Regions from separate parts of the Paracoccus sp. TD-10 genome, predicted to be linked through region 1. Evidence: riboswitches for the same ligand, from Rfam matches in the RefSeq annotation. Region 1 holds a riboswitch; each other region holds the start of a gene.
The links. Region 1 has a riboswitch for cobalamin ahead of ACNKFW_RS21665 (ABC transporter substrate-binding protein). Riboswitches for the same ligand answer to the same signal wherever they lie in the genome.
Positions count from the first base shown of each region.

Region 2: it holds a riboswitch for cobalamin, as region 1 does, so the genes downstream of both, ACNKFW_RS14370 (TonB-dependent receptor plug domain-containing protein) here and ACNKFW_RS21665 (ABC transporter substrate-binding protein) in region 1, are expected to answer to the same signal.
Region 3: it holds a riboswitch for cobalamin, as region 1 does, so the genes downstream of both, nrdH (glutaredoxin-like protein NrdH) here and ACNKFW_RS21665 (ABC transporter substrate-binding protein) in region 1, are expected to answer to the same signal.

Region 1 is NZ_CP182420.1:601,516-604,784, reverse strand. Features, by position in the region: partial or broken gene ACNKFW_RS21680 (isocitrate lyase) at 1-374, opposite strand, end outside; gene ACNKFW_RS21675 (hypothetical protein) at 359-820, opposite strand; gene ACNKFW_RS21670 (short-chain fatty acyl-CoA regulator family protein) at 1,334-1,528, shown strand; cobalamin riboswitch at 1,523-1,726, shown strand; gene ACNKFW_RS21665 (ABC transporter substrate-binding protein) at 1,820-2,830, shown strand; gene ACNKFW_RS21660 (FecCD family ABC transporter permease) at 2,827-3,269, shown strand, end outside.
Region 2 is NZ_CP182419.1:691,359-694,627, reverse strand. Features, by position in the region: gene ACNKFW_RS14375 (SLC13 family permease) at 1-879, opposite strand, end outside; cobalamin riboswitch at 1,012-1,228, shown strand; gene ACNKFW_RS14370 (TonB-dependent receptor plug domain-containing protein) at 1,361-3,269, shown strand, end outside.
Region 3 is NZ_CP182419.1:700,005-703,273, forward strand. Features, by position in the region: gene nrdE (class 1b ribonucleoside-diphosphate reductase subunit alpha) at 1-990, opposite strand, end outside; gene nrdI (class Ib ribonucleoside-diphosphate reductase assembly flavoprotein NrdI) at 972-1,388, opposite strand; gene nrdH (glutaredoxin-like protein NrdH) at 1,397-1,618, opposite strand; cobalamin riboswitch at 1,710-1,901, opposite strand; gene ACNKFW_RS14410 (TonB-dependent receptor) at 2,275-3,269, shown strand, end outside.

The DNA.
Region 1 (3,269 bases):
CGGGCGTCGGCCTCGCGGCCCAGGCCGGTATCGTCGAAATCGGGCTTCATCAGCGCACTCCCGTCACGATGGTCGGCCTTGCCGATCCGGCCCTCGGCCAGCCATTGCGCCCGCAGCTGCTTGCGCAGGCTCAGCGTCCAGTTGAAGCCGGGCGCGTTGTTATGGGTCAGCTTGGCATCGGGCACCGCCTTGCGGATCTCGGCCACCATGCCGGCGATCTTGTCCACGTTGGGCGTATCGGTCTCGATCCACAACAGGTCGGCGCCGCCCAAGGTCAGCGAGGCGATGCAATCCTCGATCACGCGCCGGCGCCCCGTGCCCTCGCGGATCGGGTTTGCGTCCATGATCGGCTCCACCTTCAGCCATTTGATGTATTGCCGAAAAGGTCTTTCTGCTCATGATGCTTCCTTTCCGCATGATCGGTCCGGGAATCGGCAGGCGCGGCCGGCGGCAAGGCGGGGCATCCGGGGCAAGCGGCCCGCCAAAGGGAGCAAGCGTGCGGATGATGTCCATCGGGGCCCCTCAGTCCAGCGCGTTCAGCACGGCATAGGCCGGCAGGGTGATAAAATCGGGCAAGGTCTCGGCCGTCGCCGCCTCTCGCAGGATGCGCGCGGCCGCGGCGTAATGGCCGCGATGGAGCCCGTTCGGGCCCAGCCGGTCGAGGATGCGGACGATCTCGGCTTGCATCAGATCGCCCTGCCATGCGGCGCTCTCCAGCGCGACCGCGGCGCAGCCATTGCCACAGCTGGGCACGGCTGATCTCGGCGGTGGCGGCATCCTCCATCATGTTTCGGATCGGCACCGCACCGCGGCCCGACAGCCATTGCGCCAGGTATTCGACGCAGACCTGGATGTTCAGCCGCACGCCCGCCTCGGTGATCCGGCCCTGATGCGGGTTCAGCAGCATCGCGGGCTCGCTATGGCTGAAGATATGGTCCCAGCAGCCCGATGATCTCGACCCGGCGATCCTCCAGCGCCGGCGGAACGAAGGCGGCCTGCCAGATGCCCTGCCGGATCTCGCGCGTTTGCGGCAGATAGTCGGGCAGATCGCGCCCGGTCGATGCGGTCCGGAACTGGCTCTATGCCCGGCGCAATTACGTCGATAGGCTGGACCGCGCGGCCGAGAAACTGGCCGAGGCACTGGCGCTGCACCGCAACGAGCCACATATGGCGCTGACCGGCCGGCTGGCCGCGCATGGCATCGCGGTGCGCATCCTGCCCGCCCCGGTCAGGGGCGAGCAGCTGCGCCGCTTCGACCCGCACCGGCGCGAGCTGATGCTGTCCGAACTGCTGGGGCAGTCCAGCCGCCGGTTCCAGATCGGCGCGCTACGACGTGGAACTGCTGGGCCACCGCTTCGGTGCCAGTTTCGAGCAGACCGCGCATCGTATGTCCACGCTGCAACGCCCCGAGGCGCGCGGCATCCCGTTCTTCTTCGTGCGGCTGGACCGGGCCGGGGGCAGCCGTGGCGCGGCAGCGGCAAGCCGGCCGGCCATGCTGCCGCTTGCCAGCGCCCGCGCCAGAAGCTAGGGAAGGCGCGTCGGTTTCCGCAAGGAATTGAAAGGGAATCCGCCGGGGCGCCCGCAGGCGTCCCGAACCGGAACTGCCCCCGCAACTGTAGGCGGCGAGCAGGATGCGAGAATGCCACTGTGGCCCCGCGCCATGGGAAGGCCGCATCCCTGCCGTGACCCGCCAGTCAGGAGACCTGCCGACGACGTTTGACCAATCCGAGCGGGTCGGCTCGGGAGGGGTTGCGACCGGCATTCGCCCGGTCTCCATCCGCTCATCCGGCCTGTTCATGATGTAGCGGAAGGAAACATCATGCCAAGGCTCACCACGGCGATGATCGCCACGTTCACCCTGGCGCCGATGGCGGCGTTCGGGGCCACCGAATACCCGCTGACGCTGACCAGCTGCGGCCACGAAGTCACTTTCGACAAGGCGCCCGAAAGCGTCGTCAGCGTCGGGCAAAGCACGACCGAGATCCTCTACATGCTGGGGCTGGCCGACAAGGTGGCGGGCACGGCGCTGTGGATCAACCCGGTCCTGCCCGAATTTGCCGAGGCGGATGCCGGGGTCGAGCGGCTGGCCGACAACGCCCCCAGCTTCGAAAGCGTGCTGGCCAAGAAGCCTGGGCTGGTGGTCACGGCCTATGAATGGATGATCGGCCCGCAGGGCGTGGTCGGCACACGCGAGATGTTCGACGACGCGCAGATCCCCAGCTGGATCATGCCCACCGAATGCGTCGGCAAGGACAATACGCAAAGCATGGACGGCGCGCGCTCGGTCCTGTTCGACACCGCGCTGCTCTACCAGGGCATCGAGGAACTGGCGGCGATCTTCGACGTGCAGGATCGCGGGGCCGCGGTGATCGCCGACCTGAAGGCGCGCGAGGCGGCGGCGGTCGAGCGGGCGCAGGCGCTGGACCTGCCCGAAACGGTGTCGGGCCTGTTCTGGTATTCCTCGGCCGAGATCGAGATCGACCCCTATGTCGCGGGTGCCAATGGCGTGCCGGGCTGGATGATGTCCAAGCTGGGGGTCAGGAACGTCGTCGCCTCGGCCGAGGAATGGCCGACCGTGGGCTGGGAAACCATCAGCAAGGCCAATCCCAGCTTCATCGTCGCCGCCGAGATGAACCGGCGCCGCTTTCCGGCCGACGACATCGCCGTCAAGCGGGATTTCCTGACCTCGGACCCGGTGACGAGCGAGATGGGGGCGGTAAAGAACGACCGCATCCTGACCATGCCGGCCAATGCGATGGACCCCTCGGTGCGCGCGATCTATGCGCTGGAATCGCTGGCTGACTCGCTGGCCGGGTTCGACCTGAAATGAGGGCGCGCGCCGCGACCCGCAGCACGGGGCGCAATCGGGGCTGGCTGTGGCTGGCCCCCGCCGTGCTGGTCGCGGCGCTGCTCTTCGGAACGGCGGTGGGCGAGACGCGCATTCCGCTGGCCACCGTCATCGAGGTGCTGGCGGTCAAGGCCGGGCTTGGCTCGGCCGCGCTCGACCCGATCGATGCCAGCGTGATCTGGCATTACCGGCTGTCGCGGGCGGTGGTCGCGGCCTGCGGCGGCGCAAGCCTGGCGCTGTCGGGGCTGATCCTGCAGGCGCTGCTGCGCAACCCGCTGGCCGAGCCCTATCTGCTGGGGATTTCGGCCGGGGCCTCGACCGGGGCGGTCACGGTCGCGGTGGCGGGGATCGGCGCGGGGCTGCTCAGCATGTCGGCGGGCGCCTTTGCCGGGGCACTGACCGCCTTCGCGCTGGTGGCGGC
Region 2 (3,269 bases), on a different replicon from region 1:
CAGTTCCATGCCCAGCTTGGTCACGGCGCGTTCCAACGCATTCGGCTCGCCGCGCAGAAGCAGCGTGTCGCCGACGCGGATCACCGTGTCGGGCAGTGTCACCGCGCGACGGACGTCGCCCCGGATCAGCCCGGTGACGGCCACCTCGCCATCGACGGCGCCCAGATAGTCGCCCACCGTCATGCCGACGATATCGGCGCCCTCGGGGACGGTGGCTTCGGTGTGATAGTCGCTGATGTTCACCGCCTCGCTCAGCGAGGCCGTGGCACGGCGGTCGCGCGGCAGCAGCCGATGGGCGAAAAGCAGAAAGACCAGCCCCACCAGCGACAGCCCGAGGCCGACCGGCGCATAGTCGAACATGGTGAAGGGCTGGCCCGTCATCTGCTCGCGCACCCGCGAGACGATGATGTTGGGCGAGGTGCCGACCAGCGTGATCAGCCCGCCCAGGAGCGAGCCGAAGGCCATCGGCATCAGATAGGCCGAGGGCGAATGCCCCGAGCGCCGCGCCATCTTCAGCGCGGCGGGCATCAGCATGGCCAGCGCGCCGATGTTCTTGACCAGCGCCGACAGGCCCGTGACCGAGCCGACCAGCACCAGCAGCTGCCAGCGCAGGGCCCGCAACCGCCCCAGCATCCGGCGCATCACCGCCTCGATCACGCCCGAGCGCGAGATGCCGGCGCTGACCACCAGCGCGCTGCCGACGATGATGACGATATCGTCGCTGAAGCCGCGGAACGCCTCGTCCGGCTTGACCGTGCCCGCCACCAGCGAGGCCAACAGCGCGATCATCGCCACCACGTCGTAGCGCAGCCGCCCCCAGACGAACAGCACCATCATCGCGCAAAGGATCAGCACGGCCAGGAGCTGCGGCATGGCCATGTGGCTTGACCCTCCCTTTCGTCGGATACGCTATCCAATGCCGCAGGCCGGCGGGCGGTTCCGCGGCAGGACAGGTTGTCGCGGCCGCCCGGCGGCACCGGATTGGCGCTTGACAGCCCTTGCCCGGCTGCGGCAATGCAGGGCCGCTACGGTTCCGGCGGATCTGCGCCGGATCAAAAGGGAACACCGGTGCGCCCATGGGCCGCGATGCGGCCGGGGCAAGGTCGGGACTGCCCCCGCAACTGTAAGCGGTGAGCGACGGTCGAACGTGCCACTGGGATCTCCTGGGAAGGCCGGCCCGAGCAGCGATCCGCGAGCCAGGAGACCTGCCGTGGCGATCACCCATTTCCGGCGCGGGGCGCGTCTGGAAAGCGGCCGTTCCGCAGAGGTGACGATCGCCGTCCTGCGGTCGGGCCTGCCAGCCTTTCCACAGGGCATTTCTGCAAATCGCGGGCCTGGCCCGCGCTGGAAAGGCTTTGGAATGTTCAGAACCCCGCTTTCGCTGCTGGCCACAACCGCCGCCGTACTGCCCGCCGCCCTGTTGCCCTGTGCCGCCACGGGCCAGCAGGTCCAGGACCAGGTCGTGCTTGACACCCTGGTCCTGTCCGCCGGCCTGTCGCCGGTGGCCGAAAGCGCCTATGGCCGCGCCCATACCGTGCTGACCAGCGAAGACCTGCAAAGCCGCCGGGTCATCACCGTCCAGGACGCTTTGCGCACGGTCCCCGGACTTTCCGTCACCTCGACCGGCGAAACGGTGGCCAAGATCCGCATCCGCGGCGGCGAATCCAATCACGTGCTGGTGCTGATCGACGGGGTCGAGGCCAATTCCCCCGGCAACGGCGACTATATCTTCAGCGGCATGCTGGCCGAGGACATCGAGCGCATCGAGGTGCTGCGCGGCCCGCAATCCGCCATCTACGGCGCCAATGCCGCATCCGGCGTCATCTCGATCACCACCCGTCGCGCCTCTGCGCAGGGGCCGGGCTATGGCGGCACGGTCGAGATCGGCGGGTTGGACACCCGCACCGCCAGCGCCTTTGTGCAGGCGGGGGACGGGCGCGGCAGCATCAGCCTGTCCGCGGTGGCGCGCCGCACCGATGGCGAGGACGAATCGCGCAGCCCCGGCGGGGATACCGAGTTCAACCGGCAGCGCGTGCTGGGCCTGAACGGCTCATATGATCTGACCGAAAGCGCGACCGTCGGTTTCACGCTTAGGCGCATCTGGCAGGAATACGGTTATGACCGGGCCGTCTCTTTCGTGGATTCGCCCGACGACTATATCGTCGACGCACCGCTGACCGCCGACCGGGACGAAACCTATGGTTCGCTGTGGCTGGAAGGCGAAGCTTTCGGCGGCAGGCTGCTCAACCGCTTTGCCGTCTCTGGCGCCAACCAGAACACGGCGCATTTCAACGGCGGCCTGCCGGATTACAGCGACGCCTCGCGGCTGCGGAACTTCAAATATACCGGCAGTTGGGCGCTGGATGGCGGCAATGCCCGCGATGCCGCGCAAAAGCTGAATGTGGCGGTGCAGAAGAAACGCGAGATCTACGAGAACTCCTTTGCATCGGGCGGCCGGTACGAGCGCGACACGAAATCGGCCTCTCTGGAATATCAGGGACAGTTCGACAACGGGATCGGCGTCCAGGCCGGCATGCGGCGCGATTTCAACGACGATTTCCGCCATGCGACCACCTGGAACATCGCCGCGGCATGGCAGGTGCCCGGCCGCGACCTGCGTCTGCGCGCAGCGGCCGGCAAAGCCATCGTCAATCCCACCATGTTCGAACTTTATGGCTATGCGCCGGGCAGCTATGACGGCAATGCCGATCTGACGCCCGAAACCAGCCGCAGCCAGGAAATCGGCGCCGACTGGAACTTTGCCGCGGGGCGGGGCGCGCTGGGAGTGACGCTTTTCACCAGCAAGGTCGAGGATATGATCATCGGGACCGGCAACACGTCGCAAAACCTTGACGGCACCAGCAAGCGCAAGGGGTTCGAGGCCGACCTGGAATATGAAGCGACCGACTGGCTTCGGCTGGGCGCGACCTATACCTACACGGATGCCCGCACAGAGGACGACCAGCCCGTCGTGCGCCAGCCCCGCCACCTGCTTGGCCTGCGCGCGACGGCCGATATTGCGCAGGGGCGCGGTTCGGTCACAGCCGATCTGCGCTATGCCGGCAGCAGTTACGACGCGGAATGGTTCAGGAACTACAGCCCGCCGACCACCGAATTGCCCGATTACGTCACCGTCAACCTGGCCGCCGGCTATGACCTGACCGAAAACCTGCGCCTGACAGGCCGCGTGGTGAACCTGTTCGACCGGGACTATTCCGAATCCTGGGGCTATTACGGTCAGGGCCGCACCCTTTACGCCGGCCTGACGG
Region 3 (3,269 bases), on a different replicon from region 1:
CATCTCGGCATATTTCTCGGTGACGGAAATCTCCGAGAAGGGCAGGCCGTAGACCCGCTCCACGTCATGGGGCGAGAACAGATACATGTCCTCGTTGCGCTTGGCGAGCTCGAAGGTCACGTCGGGGATGACCACGCCGAGCGACAGCGTCTTGATGCGGATCTTCTCGTCGGCATTCTCGCGCTTGGTGTCGAGGAAGCGCAGGATGTCGGGGTGATGCGCGTTCAGGTAGACCGCGCCGGCGCCCTGCCGCGCGCCCAGCTGGTTGGCATAGGAAAAGCTGTCCTCCAGCAGTTTCATTACCGGGATGACGCCCGAGGACTGGTTCTCGATCCCCTTGATCGGCGCGCCGGCCTCGCGCAGGTTGGTCAGCATCAGGGCGACGCCGCCGCCGCGCTTGGAAAGCTGCAGCGCCGAATTGATGCCGCGGCCGATGCTCTCCATGTTGTCCTCCAGCCGCAAGAGGAAGCACGAGATCAGCTCGCCCCGCGACTTCTTGCCGGCGTTCAGGAAGGTCGGCGTCGCCGGCTGGAAGCGGCCCGACAGGATTTCCTCCATGAAGCGCATGGCGAGATCCTCGTCGCCGCGCGCTAAGGCCAGCGCGACCATGACCACCCGGTCCTCGTAGCGTTCCAGATAGCGCCGCCCGTCGCGGGTCTTCAGCGTGTAGCTGGTATAATACTTGAAGGCGCCCAGGAAGGTCGGAAAGCGGAACTTCCGCGCATAGGCCGCGTCCCAGATCCGGTGCAGGAACTCGCGCGGATACTGCTCCAGGACTTCGGCCTCGTAATAGCCCTCGTCCACCAGATAGCCCAGCTTCTCGTCCAGCGAGTGGAAGAAGACGGTGTTCTGGTTGACATGCTGCAGGAAATACTGCCGCGCGGCCTTGCGATCCGCGTCGAAGCGGATGCGGCCCTCGCCGTCGTAAAGGTTCAGCATCGCGTTCAGCGCGTGATAGTCCAGCTCGGCCTTTACGCCATCGTCAAGCATTCCGTCCCCCAGAATTTCTCAAGCCCCGCCCGGACGCGGGAAAGATCATTGTCGTCGCCCGCCAGCTCGAAGCGGTAAAGCACGGGCACGTTGCATTTTGCGGCGATCACCCTGGCCGACAGGGCGAAGGCGGTGCCGAAATTGCGGTTGCCGCTGCCGATCACGCCGCGCAGCAGGCCGCGGCGGGCGGGATCGTTCAGAAAACGGATCACCTGTTTCGGCACCGCGCCGCGTCCCTCGCCATCGGCATAGGTCGGGCAGATCAGCACATAGGGCGCCGCGGGCTGCGGCAGCGCGTCGCGCGGCGAGACCGGAATGCGCCCGGCCGCCAGCCCCAGCCGCGCGACGAAGCGCGCGGTGTTCCCCGAGGCCGAGGAATAATAGACCAGCCCGCCCATGGCGCCGGTCAGGACAGCCGGCCGATCATGTCGGGCCGGAAGCCCGCCCAATGCGCATCGCCGGCGACGACCACCGGGGCCTGACGATAGCCCAGCGAGGCGACCAGCTCCATCGCCGCCTCGTCCTCGGTCAGGTCGACCAGCCGATAAGCCAGGCCGCGCGCGTCGAGCGCCCGCGTGGTGGCGGTGCATTGCACGCAGGCGGGCTTGGAGTAAACGGTGATGGGCATGGCCCGGCTCCTTCTGTTCTGTCGGCAAGAGAGGGCCGGGCCGATGGACATGCCACCGGACCCTGTTCCAGCCCCGCGCCCGCCGCACGGTTTCGTTCTTTCGCGCCATGGCAGGTCTTCTGACTTGCGGGTCTCGGCTCGGCCGGCCTTCCCGGAGCCTGGGCTCCAGTGGCATTCCAGCGTCGCTCGCCGCTTACAGCTGCGGGGGCAGTGCCGGCTTTTCACCGGCTTCCCTTTTCATCCCCGAGTCGGCCCCAGGGCAACCATGACCCCCGCAGTTAGCCACGGGTCACAGGCCGGGTCAATCCAGATTTAGTGGGCGATGGCACTGTTCTTAGAACATCTGGTGGGTCGCCGGGATCGCGGGCAGGGGCTGGATATGCTGCCGGCGGCGGCGATGACGGGCCATGGCGCGGGCGCAGCACCCGGCAGACTGTTGGATTATGGCAACAGGCGAGGTTGCGGAGCCGGGAAATGACGCTGCGTCGTTTGACAAGGTATGACAATTTGTCCTCTTGCGTTGATCAAGCGCAGCCGGACCGCGGTTTCACCCCGCTTTCCGCTGCGCGAACGCGCAAGCCATTGATGAGCCAGCACCTTCCTGTCGTTTCCGCCTTGAGGCGGTTGCGACTCATCTTTCGTGCCGGGATCAACCCATGAACAAAACCCATCCCAAACCGCCTGCCTCGGGGTCAGCCGCGCAATTGCTGCCGACCCTGGGCTTGCTGCCCGTGCTGGCCATCTCGGCCGGCGTGGCCGGCCCCGCCCAGGCGCAGGATACCGTAACCCTGGACACGGTGGTCATCCGCCGCCAGCAGGGCAACGAGGCCGAGACCAGCTACAAGGTCACCGAGAGCGCCTCGGACAAGGCCACCGCGCCGCTGCTCGACACGCCCAAGACCGTGACCGTCGTCACCGCGCGCCAGATCGAGGAGCGCGGCCAGACCTCGGTCGCGGACGTGCTGCGCACAACGCCGGGCGTCACCCTGGGCGCGGGCGAGGGCGGCGTGCCGCAGGGCGTGCGCCCCTATATCCGCGGCTTCGAGGCCAGCCAGGACATGCTGGTCGACGGCATGCGCAACGCCTCGCGCACGCAATACGAGGCCTTCAACCTGGAATCGATCGAGATCAGCAAGGGTCCGGGCGGCGTCTATTCCGGCGCCGGTTCGACCGGCGGCACCATCAGCCTGAACAGCAAGACCCCGCAGCCGGGCGCCTTTGACGAGGTGGCGCTGTCCTATGGCACCGGCAACTATGTCCGCGGCACGCTGGATTCGAACCGTGAATTCGGCGCGATCGGCCTGCGCCTGAACCTGATGGGGCAGCACGCCGACGATCTGGGCGGGCGCGACGGCGTCGAGTCCCGGCGCTTCGGCGTGGCGCCCAGCATCAGCTATCGCCTGACCGACGACAGCAAGATCACCGCCGGGCTGTATTACTACAAGGACGAGGATACGCCCGATTACGGCGTGCCGATGTCCAATGCGAGCACGCCGGCGGCATGGCGGCGTGGTTCGGGCACCAGCGTCGACCCGTTCCTGCCGGCCGATGTCGAGCCCGATACCTTCTACGGCCTGCACGCGCGCGATTTCCGCGATCTCGAATCCGCCTCGGGCTATGTGAAGTTCGAACATGCCTTCTCGGACAGCCT